DNA from 2 places in the Pseudomonas sp. GW821-FHT05D12 genome. Region 1 is predicted to be linked to the other one. Evidence: predicted binding sites of a transcription regulator. Region 1 holds the regulator's gene; the other holds the start of a gene.

Evidence for each region. Region 1 encodes FliA, which starts transcription of late flagellar genes. Its sites were predicted from a motif close to CTAAAGTTTNNNNNNNNNNNGCCGNTAA; they were not measured.
Region 2: motA (flagellar motor stator protein MotA) is a predicted target of FliA. The motif match lies at 2,453-2,480, and genes of this name have one in related genera.

The regions. Positions count from the first base shown of each region.
Region 1 covers NZ_JBWKSN010000009.1:92,771-99,841, reverse strand. The annotation lists gene flhA (flagellar biosynthesis protein FlhA) at 1-650, shown strand, start outside; gene flhF (flagellar biosynthesis GTPase FlhF) at 663-1,979, shown strand; gene fleN (flagellar synthesis regulator FleN) at 2,086-2,919, shown strand; gene fliA (RNA polymerase sigma factor FliA) at 2,916-3,656, shown strand; gene AC07SI_RS18050 (chemotaxis response regulator CheY) at 3,827-4,201, shown strand; gene AC07SI_RS18045 (protein phosphatase CheZ) at 4,220-5,008, shown strand; gene AC07SI_RS18040 (chemotaxis protein CheA) at 5,020-7,071, shown strand, end outside.
Region 2 covers NZ_JBWKSN010000003.1:445,453-452,523, reverse strand. The annotation lists gene motB (flagellar motor protein MotB) at 507-1,529, opposite strand; gene motA (flagellar motor stator protein MotA) at 1,533-2,384, opposite strand; gene AC07SI_RS07680 (HDOD domain-containing protein) at 2,552-4,087, shown strand; gene rhdA (thiosulfate sulfurtransferase) at 4,145-4,960, shown strand; gene asd (archaetidylserine decarboxylase) at 4,977-5,837, shown strand; gene serB (phosphoserine phosphatase SerB) at 5,980-7,071, opposite strand, start outside.

The sequences.
Region 1 (7,071 bases):
GTACCGTGGTCGCCACCCACCTCAACCAGATTCTGTACAAGCACTCCCATGAGCTGATCGGCCACGAAGAAGTCCAGCAATTGATGGGTTTGCTCGGCAAAGCCTCGCCAAAACTCGCCGAGGAACTGGTGCCGGGCGTGCTGTCGCTGTCGCAACTGCTCAAGGTCCTGCAGGCGCTGCTGGCCGAGCAGGTGCCGGTACGCGATATCCGCAGCATTGCCGAGGCTATCGCCAACAATGCCGCCAAGAGTCAAGATACTGCCGCCCTGGTGGCTGCAGTGCGCGTCGGATTGTCGCGCGCAATCGTCCAAAGCATTGTAGGGCTTGACTCTGAGCTGCCTGTGATCACCTTGGAACCAAGGTTGGAACAAATATTGCTCAATAGTATTCAGAAGGCAGGACAAGGCCAGGAAGAGGGCGTTCTGCTGGAGCCAAGCATGGCTGAGAAGCTGCAGCGTTCGTTGATCGACGCCGCGCAGCGTCAGGAAATGCAGGGCCAACCGGTGATCCTGCTGGTGGCCGGCCCCGTCCGGGCGATGTTGTCGCGGTTTGGGCGCCTGGCAGTACCGAATTTGCACGTTTTGGCTTATCAGGAAATTCCTGACAACAAGCAAGTGACTATCGTCGCGACAGTAGGGCCCAACGGCTGAGGGTAGTGGGTTATGCAAGTTAAGCGTTTTTTCGCCGCCGATATGCGTCAGGCCATGAAACTGGTTCGTGATGAGCTGGGCGCCGACGCCGCGATTATCGGTAACCGTCGTATTGCCGGCGGTGTCGAGCTGACGGCTGCCCTGGATTACACTCCCCAGGCCCTGGCCCCGCGCGTCCCGAACATGGAACTCGAAGACGAGCTGCGCAAGACGGCCTCGCGCATTGTCTCGGCCCAGGCCGAACTGAGCATGCGTGGCGACAGCGACGCCACCACCAACCGCCAGTTGTTCGCCGGCCTGCCGCTGACCGCTGCCGAGCCGCTGGTCGAGCCGACCTTCGTTGAACCCCCGCGTCCTGCAGCGCCGGCCCCGGCCGCCGCAGTCGACCAGCGCGTGTTCGACTCGATGCGCTTTGAACTCAATGGCCTGCGCGAGCTGCTGGAAGTGCAGCTTGGCTCCCTCGCCTGGAACCAGCTGCAAGGCAGCAAGCCGCAACAGGCCAACCTGTGGCGTCGCCTGCAACGCATCGGCCTGTCCGGCCCGTTGTCGCGCGACCTGCTGGCCCTGACCACTGAAATCGAAGAGCCTCGCCAGGCCTGGCGCATGTTGCTGGCCCACTTGGCGCGGATGATCGTCACGCCGGAAATCGAGCCGCTGGAAGAGGGCGGTGTGATCGCCATGGTCGGCCCTGCCGGCATGGGCAAGACCACCACCCTGGCCAAGCTGGCCGCCCGTTACGTGCTCAAGTACGGCGCGCAGAATATCGCGCTGGTGAGCATGGACAGCTACCGTATCGGTGCCCAGGAGCAGCTCAAGACCTTGGGTCGGATCCTCAATGTGTCGGTGACCCATGTCGACCCGGGCCAATCCCTGGCCAACGCCCTCGACCCGCTGCTGCGCAAGCGCGTGGTGTTGATCGATACCGCCGGCCTGCAAGCCAGCGACCCGGCGTTGCGCATGCAGCTGGAAAGCCTGGCCGGGCGCGGCATCAAGTCGAAAAATTACCTGGTGCTTGCAACCACCAGCCAGAAACAGGTTCTTACCGCTGCGTACCATAGCTACAAACGCTGCGGCCTGGCCGGCTGCATCCTCACCAAGCTCGACGAAACCGCGAGCCTGGGCGAGGTGTTGAGCCTGGCCATCAGTCATGAGTTGCCGGTCGCCTACCTGACCGACGGCCCGCGGATTCCGGATGATCTGCATCTGCCGCGCCGTCATCAGTTGGTCAGCCGTGCAGTCAGCGTGCAAATGCAAGAAGAGCCTAGCGAGGAAGCGATGGCCGATATGTTCGCCGACCTCTATCACAGCCCGGCAAAGCGGGTGGGTTGAGGGCAGGATGAACACCGTGAAATGTACCTACATCGATGGTCTGCAAGCGATTCACGCGGCCAAGCCATGTAGCCTGCGTCTAAGCAAGACAAGGTAAAGAAATAAAATGGGCAGCATGCATCCCGTACAGGTGATCGCGGTGACCGGCGGCAAAGGTGGCGTCGGGAAAACTAACGTGTCAGTGAATTTGTCCCTGGCCCTGGCAGAGCTTGGCCGTCGCGTCATGCTGCTGGATGCTGACCTGGGGCTGGCGAACGTCGACGTTCTGCTGGGGCTGACGCCCAAACACACGCTTGCCGATGTGATCGAAGGGCGCTGCGAGCTGCGCGACGTGCTGCTGCAGGGCCCTGGCGGTATCCGCATCGTGCCGGCCGCCTCCGGCACCCAGAGCATGGTGCACCTGAGCCCGGCGCAGCATGCCGGCCTGATCCAGGCGTTCAGCGATATCGGCGACAACCTCGACGTGCTGGTGATCGACACCGCCGCCGGGATCGGCGAGTCCGTGGTCAGCTTCGTGCGCGCTGCGCAGGAAGTCCTGTTGGTGGTCTGCGATGAACCCACCTCGATCACCGACGCCTATGCCCTGATCAAACTGCTTAACCGTGACTACGGCATGAACCGCTTCCGCGTGCTGGCCAACATGGCCCAGAGTCCACAGGAAGGGCGCAATCTGTTCGCCAAGTTGACCAAGGTCACGGATCGCTTCCTCGATGTCGCCTTACAATACGTCGGCGCAGTTCCCTACGACGAGTGTGTACGCAAGGCTGTGCAAAAGCAGCGTGCAGTCTACGAAGCGTTCCCTCGTTCCAAATGCGCCTTGGCGTTCAAGGCTATTGCCCAGAAGGTCGATACCTGGCCGTTGCCTGCCAACCCTCGGGGGCATCTGGAGTTTTTCGTCGAGCGATTGGTGCATCAGACGAGCGCAGGACCGGTGCTATGACATCCAGCGGCTACAACCTTTACAAGAAATCGGCACGTGACAGCCAGGGTGAATTGATCGAGCGCTATGCGCCGCTGGTCAAGCGCATCGCTTATCACTTGCTGGCACGCCTGCCCGCCAGCGTCCAGGTCGAAGACCTGATCCAGGCGGGCATGATCGGCCTGCTCGAAGTGTCGACCAAATACGACGCGAGCAAGGGCGCGAGTTTCGAGACCTATGCGGGTATCCGCATCCGTGGCGCGATGCTCGATGAAGTGCGTAAAGGTGACTGGGCGCCGCGTTCGGTGCATCGCAATACGCGCATGGTCAGTGACGCAATTCGCGCAATTGAAGCAAAAACCGGTCGCGACGCTAAAGATCACGAAGTTGCGGCCGAACTCCAATTGAGTCTCGACGATTACTACGGGATTTTGAACGATACCTTGGGCAGCCGCCTGTTCAGTTTCGACGACCTGTTGCAGGACGGCGAACACGAAGGGCTGCACGAGGACGGCGCGAGTGCTCATCTGGAGCCGTCGCGCGACCTGGAGGATGAACGCTTCCAGGGTGCGCTGGCGGACGCGATTGCCAATTTGCCGGAGCGTGAGCGACTGGTGTTGGCGCTGTACTACGACGAAGAGCTGAACCTCAAGGAAATCGGTGAGGTCCTGGGAGTCAGCGAATCGCGGGTCAGCCAGTTGCACAGCCAGTGCGCAGCCCGCTTGCGGGGGCGTTTGGGAGAGTGGCGAGCGCGCTGACAGGCAGTGTTGGGGAGCACTGCAAACCACACCGCGAGGGTGATTGACCCTCGCGGGATCGGCCCGTGGTGCCCCCGGCAGTCCTTTTTGTGTAATGCCTGTTGATTGAAATGGCGCGTCCAGGTGCTGGGCGCGTTTAAGACTGCTTGGAGGTCGAATTGGACAAGAACATGAAAATCCTCATCGTTGATGACTTCTCAACGATGCGGCGGATCATAAAAAACCTGTTGCGTGACCTTGGGTTCACTAACACGGTCGAGGCGGATGACGGCATTACGGCGATTCCGATCCTCAACAGCGGGAGCATCGACTTTCTGGTAACGGACTGGAACATGCCGGGCATGACCGGTATCGACTTGCTGCGCCATGTGCGCGCCGACGAAAAACTGCGCAGCCTTCCCGTGCTGATGGTGACCGCCGAAGCCAAGCGTGAGCAGATCATCGAAGCCGCCCAAGCCGGGGTCAACGGTTACGTGGTCAAACCATTCACTGCATTGGCCTTGAAAGAGAAGATCGAAAAAATCTTCGAACGCATCCACGGCTAATGCCATCGCGGGGGAGCTATGGAGCATAAAGAAACGTCACAGGGAGACTTTGAGTCGACCCTGAAAAAGCATGCTCATCAGTTGGTCGACAGCCTTGAAAAAGGCCAGTTCGGCGACGCGGTGCAGTTAATCCATGAGCTCAACCAGACCCGTGACCGCGGCCTGTATCAGGAAGTGGGCAAGCTCACACGCGAGCTGCACAGTGCGATTGTCAATTTCCAGATTGACCCGCACATGCCCCAGGCCGAAGAAATTTCGCAAATCACCGACGCGACCGAACGCCTGTCCTATGTGGTCAGGCTGACTGAAGCGGCGGCCAACCGCACCATGGACCTGGTGGAAAACGCCACGCCCCTGGTCAATGGCATGGCCACCGAAGCCCAGGCCCTGAGCCACGATTGGGGCCGCTTCATGCGCCGCGAGGTGGGGGCTGAGGAGTTTCGTGAACTGGCGCGTCGGGTCGACGGATTCTTGTCACGCAGCGAGCAGGAAAACCGCACGGTTTCCAGCAACCTCAATGACATTCTGCTGGCCCAGGATTACCAGGACCTCACCGGCCAGGTGATCAAGCGTGTGACCCAGTTGGTCACCGAAGTGGAAAGCAACCTGCTCAAACTGGTGCTCATGGCCGGCCAGGTAGACCGTTTTGCCGGCATCGAACATGACCGTGAAGCGATCCTCTCGGAAAAAGATCCACAAAAACATCTCGCCAAGGGTGAAGGTCCGCAGATTCATGCCGATAAACGTGAAGACGTTGTGTCAGGTCAGGATGACGTAGATGACCTGTTATCCAGTTTAGGCTTCTAAGGAGCACCCACATGAGCTTCGGCGCCGATGAAGAAATCCTTCAGGATTTCCTTGTAGAGGCCGGCGAAATTTTAGAGCAACTGTCCGAACAACTGGTCGAGCTGGAAAGCCGTCCGGATGATGCGAACCTGCTCAATGCAATTTTTCGCGGTTTTCACACTGTAAAAGGGGGCGCCGGCTTCCTCCAGCTCCATGAGCTGGTGGAGTGCTGCCACATCGCCGAGAACGTGTTCGACATCCTGCGCAAGGGTGAGCGTCACGTTGACTCGGAATTGATGGACGTGATTCTCGAAGCACTGGATGCGGTCAACGGCATGTTCAGCGAAGTCCGCGAACGTGCCCCGATCACTGCGGCCACCCCGGAACTGCTCGCCGCCCTGGCGCGCCTGGCAGAGCCGGCCGACACCTCGGCAGCGCCCGTGGCGCAAGCTGAGCCTGCGCCTGTGGCAGAGCCTGAAGCGGATGTGACGGACAGCGAGTTCGAGCAGTTGCTCAACTCCCTCAATGCGGTGAAAGCCGAGGCTGAAGCGCCTGCAGCCGCCGCGCCACAAGCGCCGACCAGCGAAGACATTACCGACGCAGAATTTGAATCCCTGCTCGACCAGTTGCACGGCAAAGGCCAGTTCGCGGCCGACGCCGTGGCCCCTGCCGCCGCTGTGGATGCGCCTGCCGCGTCGACCAGCACCGACATCACCGATGACGAATTCGAAGCACTGCTCGACCAACTGCATGGCAAAGGCACCTTCGCGGCCGACGCCTTGCCGGAAGTCGCCGCGACTGCCACTGCGCCGGCCGCTGCGGCAGAACCTGCGGGCGACGGTCTGATCAGCGACCACGAGTTCGAATCCCTGCTCGACGAATTGCACGGCAAGGGCAAGTTCAGCGAAGTGGCTCCGGCTGCTGCCGCGACCGCCACCCCGGTGGCGGCCAAACCGGCCCCGGCCAAGGCCGCTGCACCTGCTGCTGCCAAACCGGCCCCGGCCCCGGCCCCTGCCGCCGCCCCGGCTGCTGCTCGCGCGCCGGCCGCTGCCGTGGCCGAAAAGCCAGCCAGTGAAGCCGAAACCACCGTGCGGGTCGATACCGCGCGCCTGGACGACATCATGAACATGGTCGGCGAACTGGTGCTGGTGCGTAACCGCCTGGTGCGCCTGGGCCTGAGCAGTGGCGATGAAGCCATGCAAAAGGCCGTGTCGAACCTCGACGTGGTCACCGCCGATCTGCAGACCGCCGTGATGAAGACGCGGATGCAGCCGATCAAGAAAGTCTTCGGGCGCTTCCCGCGCCTGGTTCGCGACCTGGCACGCCAGCTCAAGAAAGAGATCAACCTGGAGTTGGTGGGCGAAGAGACCGACCTCGACAAGAACCTGGTCGAGGCCCTGGCCGATCCGCTGGTCCACTTGGTGCGCAACGCCGTCGACCACGGCGTCGAAACCCCGGAAGAGCGCGAAGCTTCGGGCAAGTCGCGCAACGGCAAAGTGATCCTGGCGGCCGAGCAGGAGGGTGACCACATCCTGCTGTCGATCACCGATGACGGCAAGGGCATGGACCCGACCATCCTGCGCAATATCGCGGTCAAGCGCGGCGTGATGGACAAGGACGCCGCCGACCGCCTGACCGACACCGAGTGCTACAACCTGATCTTCGCCCCGGGCTTCTCGACCAAGACCGAGATTTCCGACGTGTCCGGCCGTGGCGTCGGCATGGACGTGGTGAAGACCAAGATCAGCCAGCTCAACGGCTCGATCAACATCTACTCGACCAAGGGCCAGGGCTCGAAGATCGTCATCAAGGTGCCGTTGACCCTGGCGATCATGCCGACCCTGATGGTGATGCTGGGCAACCAGGCCTTCGCCTTCCCGCTGGTCAACGTCAACGAAATTTTCCACCTCGACCTGTCGCGCACCAACGTGGTGGACGGCCAGGAAGTGGTGATCGTGCGCGACAAGGCGTTGCCACTGTTCTACCTCAAGCGCTGGCTGGTGGCATCGGCCAAGCATGAAGAGCAGCGCGAAGGCCATGTGGTGATTCTCTCCGTGGGCACCCAGCGTATCGGCTTCGTGGTC
Region 2 (7,071 bases), on a different contig from region 1:
GCCAATCGATGCAAGCCAGTTTGAATTCGAAATTCCTGATGCCCATCATCGCTCCGTCACCAGCGCAAGCTGGCAGGAGTCTGGATCCTTTTCGGGGTTGATCCAGCGGCGCAGAAGGGGCGAAGCAAGCTCCACTGCGCGTCGAATGAAGCCGCCTTCGGGCGGCTTTGCTTTTTGTGGGGCATTTACGAGTGACTCTCTACTATCACCCCAAACAAGGCGACGTTCTTCTTTGCGATTTCACACGAGGCTTCGTTGCCCCTGAAATGCTACAAAGAGCTGTGGGTGAAGTGCGACATGATTTACACCGTCAGCTTCGAGCGCCTGGATAAGCTCCATAGAAAGACTCGAGCAAAAGGTCGAGAATATTTCGTGCCCCGGCTGGACACCAACGACATCCGAGGTGTTATCAGTGGAGTCAAAGCCTATCTCCCTCTTTGATAAGAAATGAAAAACGCCCCGATCAACCGGGGCGTTTTTCATTGTTGAGGTGGGCTGCTTGCAGCCTAGGAGCCCGTTGCAGGCGCCGTAGGATCCTTCACCCCGCCATCATCGAACAGGTTCAACTTCTGGCGCAGCTCATGCGCCGGCAATGGCTCCTGGCCGGGCGGGATGGCGTTCGGGTCGGCCGGTACTTCGCCGGGCGCACCGTCGCCTGGGGTCGGAACCGGTGGCGCGGCGTGCTGGTCGCCTTCGATCGCACGCTGGGCCTTCTTGGTCAGCACGACGATGTCGATGCGGCGGTTGATCGGGTTGAACGGGTCCTTGGGATCAAACAGCTGCGAGGAGGCAAACCCCACCACGCGCGCCACTTGCGGGTCCGGATAGCTGCCGGCGACCAGGGCGCGACGCGCCGCGTTGGCACGGTTGGCCGAGAGTTCCCAGTTGCCGAAGTCACCCTGGCCCGCGTACGGCTTGGCGTCGGTATGACCGCTGATGCTGATCTTGTTCGGTACCGCCTTGATGGTGTCGGCCATCGCCAGCAGGATGTCTTCAAAGTACGGCTTCAACCGCGCGCTGCCCGAGTCGAACATCGGCCGATTGGCCGCGTCGGTGATCTGGATGCGCAAACCGTCCGGCGTGATCTCGAACGAAATCTGATCCTTGAATTTGAGCAACTGCGGGTTTTCCTCGACCTTGGTCTGCAGTTCTTGCAGCAACAGCTCAAGGCGTTCCTGCTCGACTTGCTCAGCCATGGCCTCGACGGTATCGCGCTCGATCGGGATTTTTTCCTGAGGCGATTCGGTCTTGATTTCCGGGTTGATGGTGCGCTCCGGCGCCAACTGCGGCGAGCCGCCCAGGTCGATCACGAAGGGCGTACCGCTTTCCGAGAAACCAATGGGGTCCTTGAAGTAGCCGGCGATGGCGATCTTCTGTTCGGGCGTGGCGGTGGACATCAGCCACAGCACCAGGAAGAACGCCATCATCGCCGTCGCGAAGTCGGCGAAGGCGATTTTCCAGGCGCCGCCATGGTGCCCCGCAGCGAAGCGCTTGACGCGCTTGATGATTATCGGCTGGTTGTTTTCCATGGCTTAGCGACCGCGAACCGCTTGTTCCAACTCGGCGAAACTTGGGCGATGTTTCGGGTACAGCACCTTGCGACCGAACTCCACCGCCAACGACGGCGGCATGCCCGACGCCGAAGCCACCAGGCACGCCTTGATCGCTTCGTAGAGGTTCACCTCTTCCTTGGCATCGTGGGCCAGGGAGGTAGCCAGCGGGCCGAAGAAACCGTAGGCCGCGAGAATACCGAAGAAGGTACCGACCAGGGCCGCACCCACGTGCATGCCGATGGCCTTCTGGTCGCCTTCGCCGAGGGACGCCATGGTCACCACGATACCGAGTACCGCCGCGACAATACCGAAACCGGGCATGCCGTCGGCGATGCCGGTCACGGCGTGGGAAGGATGTTCCAGCTCTTCCTTGAGGCTGAACAGCTCCATGTCGAACAGGCCTTCCAGCTCATGGGGCGCCATGTTGCCGGAGGACATGATGCGCAGGTAATCGCAGATGTAGGCGGTCATGCGCTCGTCTTTGAGCACGGCCGGGTACTTGGCGAAAATCGGGCTGGCCGCAGCGTCTTCGATGTCGGCTTCGATGGCCATCATGCCTTCGCGGCGGCTCTTGTTGAGGATCTCGTAGACCAGGCCCAGCACGTCCAGATAGAAAGAGTGGGTGAAGCGCGAGCCGAACATGCCCAGCGACTTCTTGATCACGTGCAGGGTCATGTAGCCGGGGTTGGCCTGCAGGAAGGCGCCAAACGCTGCACCGCCGATAATCAGCACTTCGAAAGGCTGGATCAGCGCGGCAATTTTACCGTGGGAGAGGACGTACCCGCCGAGCACACTTGCGATGACGACGATGATGCCGATAATTTTAGCCATAGGAGATGAGTACTTGCGCCGTCAGGTTCATGGACATATTTGGAGGAACTGAAAAACTCTTGTTCTACTTATCGGCAAAACTGCGCCAGACTATAGCCCGTTAAGGCGAAAAGCCAGTTCGGCCCGTTCCGGGCGTGTTGACCGCAAGTGATGATCGCGCCCCAATCATGGCTAATGAAACGACAGTCCCAACTGCAAAACCCAACTCCCTCGCTGCTTGGATCAAGCGCCTGGACGACGTGCTGCTGCCTGTTCCCCAGGCCAGCCACGAACGCGTGTGCAAAGCCATCCGCGATAGCCGCAGTTCGTTGCGAGACATTGCCGAACTGATGCAGAACAGCCCGGCCCTCGTGCTCAGCGTGATGCGCGAGGCCAATAGCCACACGCATGGCAGCATGACGGCACCGGCGGAAAACCTTGAAGTGGCGCTCAATCGCCTGGGCCTCAAGCGCGCCGAAGAGTTGCTGACACGCCTGCCCTCGGTCCCCGCCCAAGAGATTCCGGTGGCGTTGCGCCAATTACTGCTGGTCAGCCAGCACGCCTCGCAGCAAGCCAACGGCTTGTTCGGCAGCCGCCTGGCGCGGTTGTGGCAAGACATTCACTGGGGCAGCCTGCTATTCCTGTCGCCGCTGTGGCCGATGGCGGTGGCCTACCCCAAGCTCCTCGAAGAGTGGGAGCTGCGGGTTATCCACAAAGGCCAATCGGCGCGTGCAGTCGAGCAGGAATTGTTCGGCGTGCGCCTGCTGGACCTGTGCCTCGGCCTGACCGAAACGTGGCACCTGCCGATCTGGGTATCCCAGGGCTATACCCTGCTGCGGAACGAGCAACGCCTGCTGGTCAAGGCGTTGCATATCGCCCGCGAAGATGACCCGTTGCGCCACCAGCAATTGCTGGATGCCGACCCCAACCTGCGGCGCTGGCTGAATCAGCCGGCCAATACGGTACTGCTGGCCAACGGCCTGGCGATGTCGGCCCAGGAGTCCTGGACCTGTCCGCACACCCAGCGCTGGCAATACCTGACCGCGCTGTACCTGCAACAGCCTTTGGGCGACGTGCAGCAACAGGTGCACCAGCAAGCCGTCACCAGTGCGCGCACTACCTTGATGCCGGACCTCTGGCACCCGGCGCTGTCGCTGATCTGGCCATGGCATGTGCAGAAGATCCACCGCGGCCTCCTGCCGGCCCCGCCGCCGACCGCCGAAGCCCTGGCGGTGTGGCGCAAGCGCTGCACCGAATTGCTGGTGGAACCGAGCCGCTTCGCCAACGCCATGCACCTGACCACCTGCGCCAAGGAGGCCCTGTCGGCCAGCGGCATGCAACGGGTCATGCTGCTGATGACCGACCGCGCCCAGAGCACCTTGCGTGTGCACCAGGTCGACGGCCTGCCCAAGGACGCCGCCAACCTGAGCCTCGATGTGGTCCACAGCACGCTGCTGCAGCGCTTGCTGGAAAAGTCCGCCCAGGTGCGCCTCACGCCTGACAACCACGCGCAATTCTCGGCGCTGCTGCCGCCGATCCTGCGACGCCTGTTCACCGGCGAGCACCTGCTGCTGCGCTCCCTGAGCTGCAATGGCAAGGTCGTGATGCTGATGGTCGCCGACCAGGGCGGTGGGCCGTTCTCGGAAACCACCGTGCAGGCCTTCGGCAAAACCGCCCAATGCATCGAGAAAGCGCTGCACAGCTTTACCAACCGCAGCGCCTGATGCTTGCGCTACAATCGCCCTCTTTTATCGCCAACATTTGTGCCCAGGAGACCTCACATGCCTGACTTCTCTGGCTTGCCGCTGGTGATCGAGTCCAGCGACCTGCTCGGTCGACTGGATGCCGAACAGCTGATTCTGGTGGACCTCACCAGTGCCGCCCGCTACGCCGAAGGGCACATCCCCGGCGCGCATTTCGTTGACCCCAAGCGCACCCAACTGGGCCAGCCGCCGGCGCCCGGCCTGCTGCCCCACAAGGCCGACCTGGAAAAACTCTTCGGCGAACTGGGCCACACCCCGGACGCCACCTACGTGGTCTATGACGACGAAGGCGGCGGTTGGGCCGGACGTTTTATCTGGATGCTCGACGTGATCGGCCATCAGAAATACCACTACCTGGACGGCGGCCTGCTGGCGTGGCTGGCGGAACAACACCCGCTGTCCACCGAGGTCCCGCCACCAGTCGGTGGCCCGGTCAGCCTCACGCTGCACGAGGGCCCCACCGCCACCCGCGAATACCTGCAAAGCCGCCTCGGCGCGGCCGACCTGGGGATCTGGGATGCGCGCGGCCCGCTGGAATACTCTGGCGAAAAAGTGCTCGCGGCCAAAGGCGGGCACATCCCCGGCGCGGTGAATTTCGAATGGACGGCCGGCATGGACAAGGCGCGCAACCTGCGGATCCGCCGCGACATGCCGCAGATCCTCGAAGACCTCGGGCTGACCAGAGATAAAGAGATCATCACCCATTGCCAGACTCACCACCGCTCTGGCTTCACCTACCTGGTGGCCAAGGCGCTCGGTTATCCGCGAGTCAAAGGTTATGCCGGTTCCTGGGGCGAATGGGGCAACCACCCCGACACCCCCGTCGAGATTTAAGAGTTAAGGACAGTTAATGAAAAAGCAGTTGTTTATCCTCAGCCAGTACCTGCTGCCGCACCACCTGCTGTCGCGGTTGGCCGGCTGCATCGCCGAATGCCGCGTGCGCTGGTTCAAGAATGCCTTCACCCGTTGGTTCGCCAAGCGCTATCAAGTGGACATGTCCCAGGCCCTGGTGGAAGACGTGACTGCTTATGAGCATTTCAACGCCTTCTTCACCCGCGCCTTGAAAGATGGCGCGCGCCCGCTGGATCAAACCCCAGGCGCAGTGCTGAGCCCTGCCGATGGCGCGGTCAGCCAACTGGGTCCGATTGAGCACGGCCGTGTGTTCCAGGCCAAGGGCCACAGCTTCAGCGTGCTGGAACTGCTGGGCGGCGATGCCGCCGTGGCGGCGCCGTTCATGGGCGGTGATTTCGCCACCATCTACCTGTCGCCGAAAGACTACCACCGCGTGCACATGCCACTGGCCGGCACCCTGCGGGAGATGGTCTACGTGCCGGGGCGGATTTTCTCGGTCAACCAGACCACCGCCGAAAACGTGCCGGAGCTGTTTGCGCGCAACGAGCGCGTTGTCTGCCTGTTCGATACCGAGCGTGGCCCGATGGCCGTGGTACTGGTGGGCGCGATGATCGTGGCGTCGATTGAAACCGTGTGGGCCGGCCTGGTCACGCCGCCGAAGCGCGAGCTGAAAACCTTCCGCTACGACGAAGCCGCACGGGCGCCGATCCACCTGGAAAAAGGTGCGGAATTGGGTCGCTTCAAGCTGGGTTCCACCGCGATCGTGCTGTTCGGGCCAGATCAGGTGAAGTGGGCAGAAGAACTGGTGGCAGGTTCGCCGGTGCAGATGGGCCAGGGTATCGCACTGCCGAAAGCCTGATCTGAAGCTGACGAAAATCAACATGCAGGAGCCGGGCTTGCCCGCGATGACGGTGTTTCAGTCAACCCATCTGTGACTGAAGTACCGCCATCGCGGGCAAGCCCGGCTCCCACAGTGACCGCATTCCTGCAGTTGAATCAGCTTATAGCTGACCGTCGCGATCACGGAAACCCAACAGGTACAGCACCCCGTCCAGCCCCAGCGTCGAGATCGCCTGCTTGGCCGATTGCTTGACCAACGGCTTGGCCCGGAACGCCACACCCAGGCCGGCAATCGCCAGCATCGGCAAGTCATTGGCGCCGTCGCCGACCGCAATGGTCTGCTCCAGGCGCAAACCTTCCTTGTGGGCCAATTCCTTCAGCAGATCGGCCTTGCGCTGCGCGTCGACAATCGGCTCCACCGCCACGCCGGTCACCTTGCCATCCACCACTTCCAGCTCGTTGGCGAACACATAGTCGATGCCCAGCTTGGCCTGCAATTGCTTGGCGAAGTAGGTGAAGCCGCCGGACAGGATCGCGGTTTTGTAGCCCAGGCGCTTGAGCTCGGCGAACAGCGTTTCGGCGCCTTCAGTCAGGCGCAGCGATGCACCGATGGCGTCCAGCACGCTCACATCCAGGCCCTTGAGCAGCGCCAGGCGCTCCTTGAAGCTGGCACGAAAATCCAGCTCACCGGCCATGGCGCGCTCGGTGATCGCGGATACTTGCTCGCCGACGCCGGCCGCCTTGGCCAGTTCGTCGATGACTTCAGCTTCGATCAGCGTGGAATCCATGTCGAACACCGCCAGGCGACGGTTGCGCCGGAACAGCGAGTCTTCCTGGAAGGCGATATCGACATTCAGCTCCTGGGCGACGCTGAGAAATTCGGCGCGCAGGGCCTGCGGATCGGCCGGCTCACCGCGCACGGAAAACTCGATGCAGCCCTTGCCCTGGTCGGCTGGGGTGTCCAATGGCATGCGACCCGACAGACGGTCAATATGGTCGATATTCAAGCCATACTGCGCGGTGATGGAGCTGACACGCTGCAATTGCTCGGCCGTGACCTTGCGGGTCAGCAGGGTAACGATGTGGCGTTTCTTGCCCTGGCCGGCCACCCAGTGCTGGTAATCGGCTTCGGACACCGGGGTAAAACGCACCTGCTGATCGAGCTTATAGGCGGTAAACAGGATGTCCTTGAGCACCGAGGACGCCTGTTCATTGCTCGGGATCTCCACCAGGATGCCGAACGACAAAGTGTC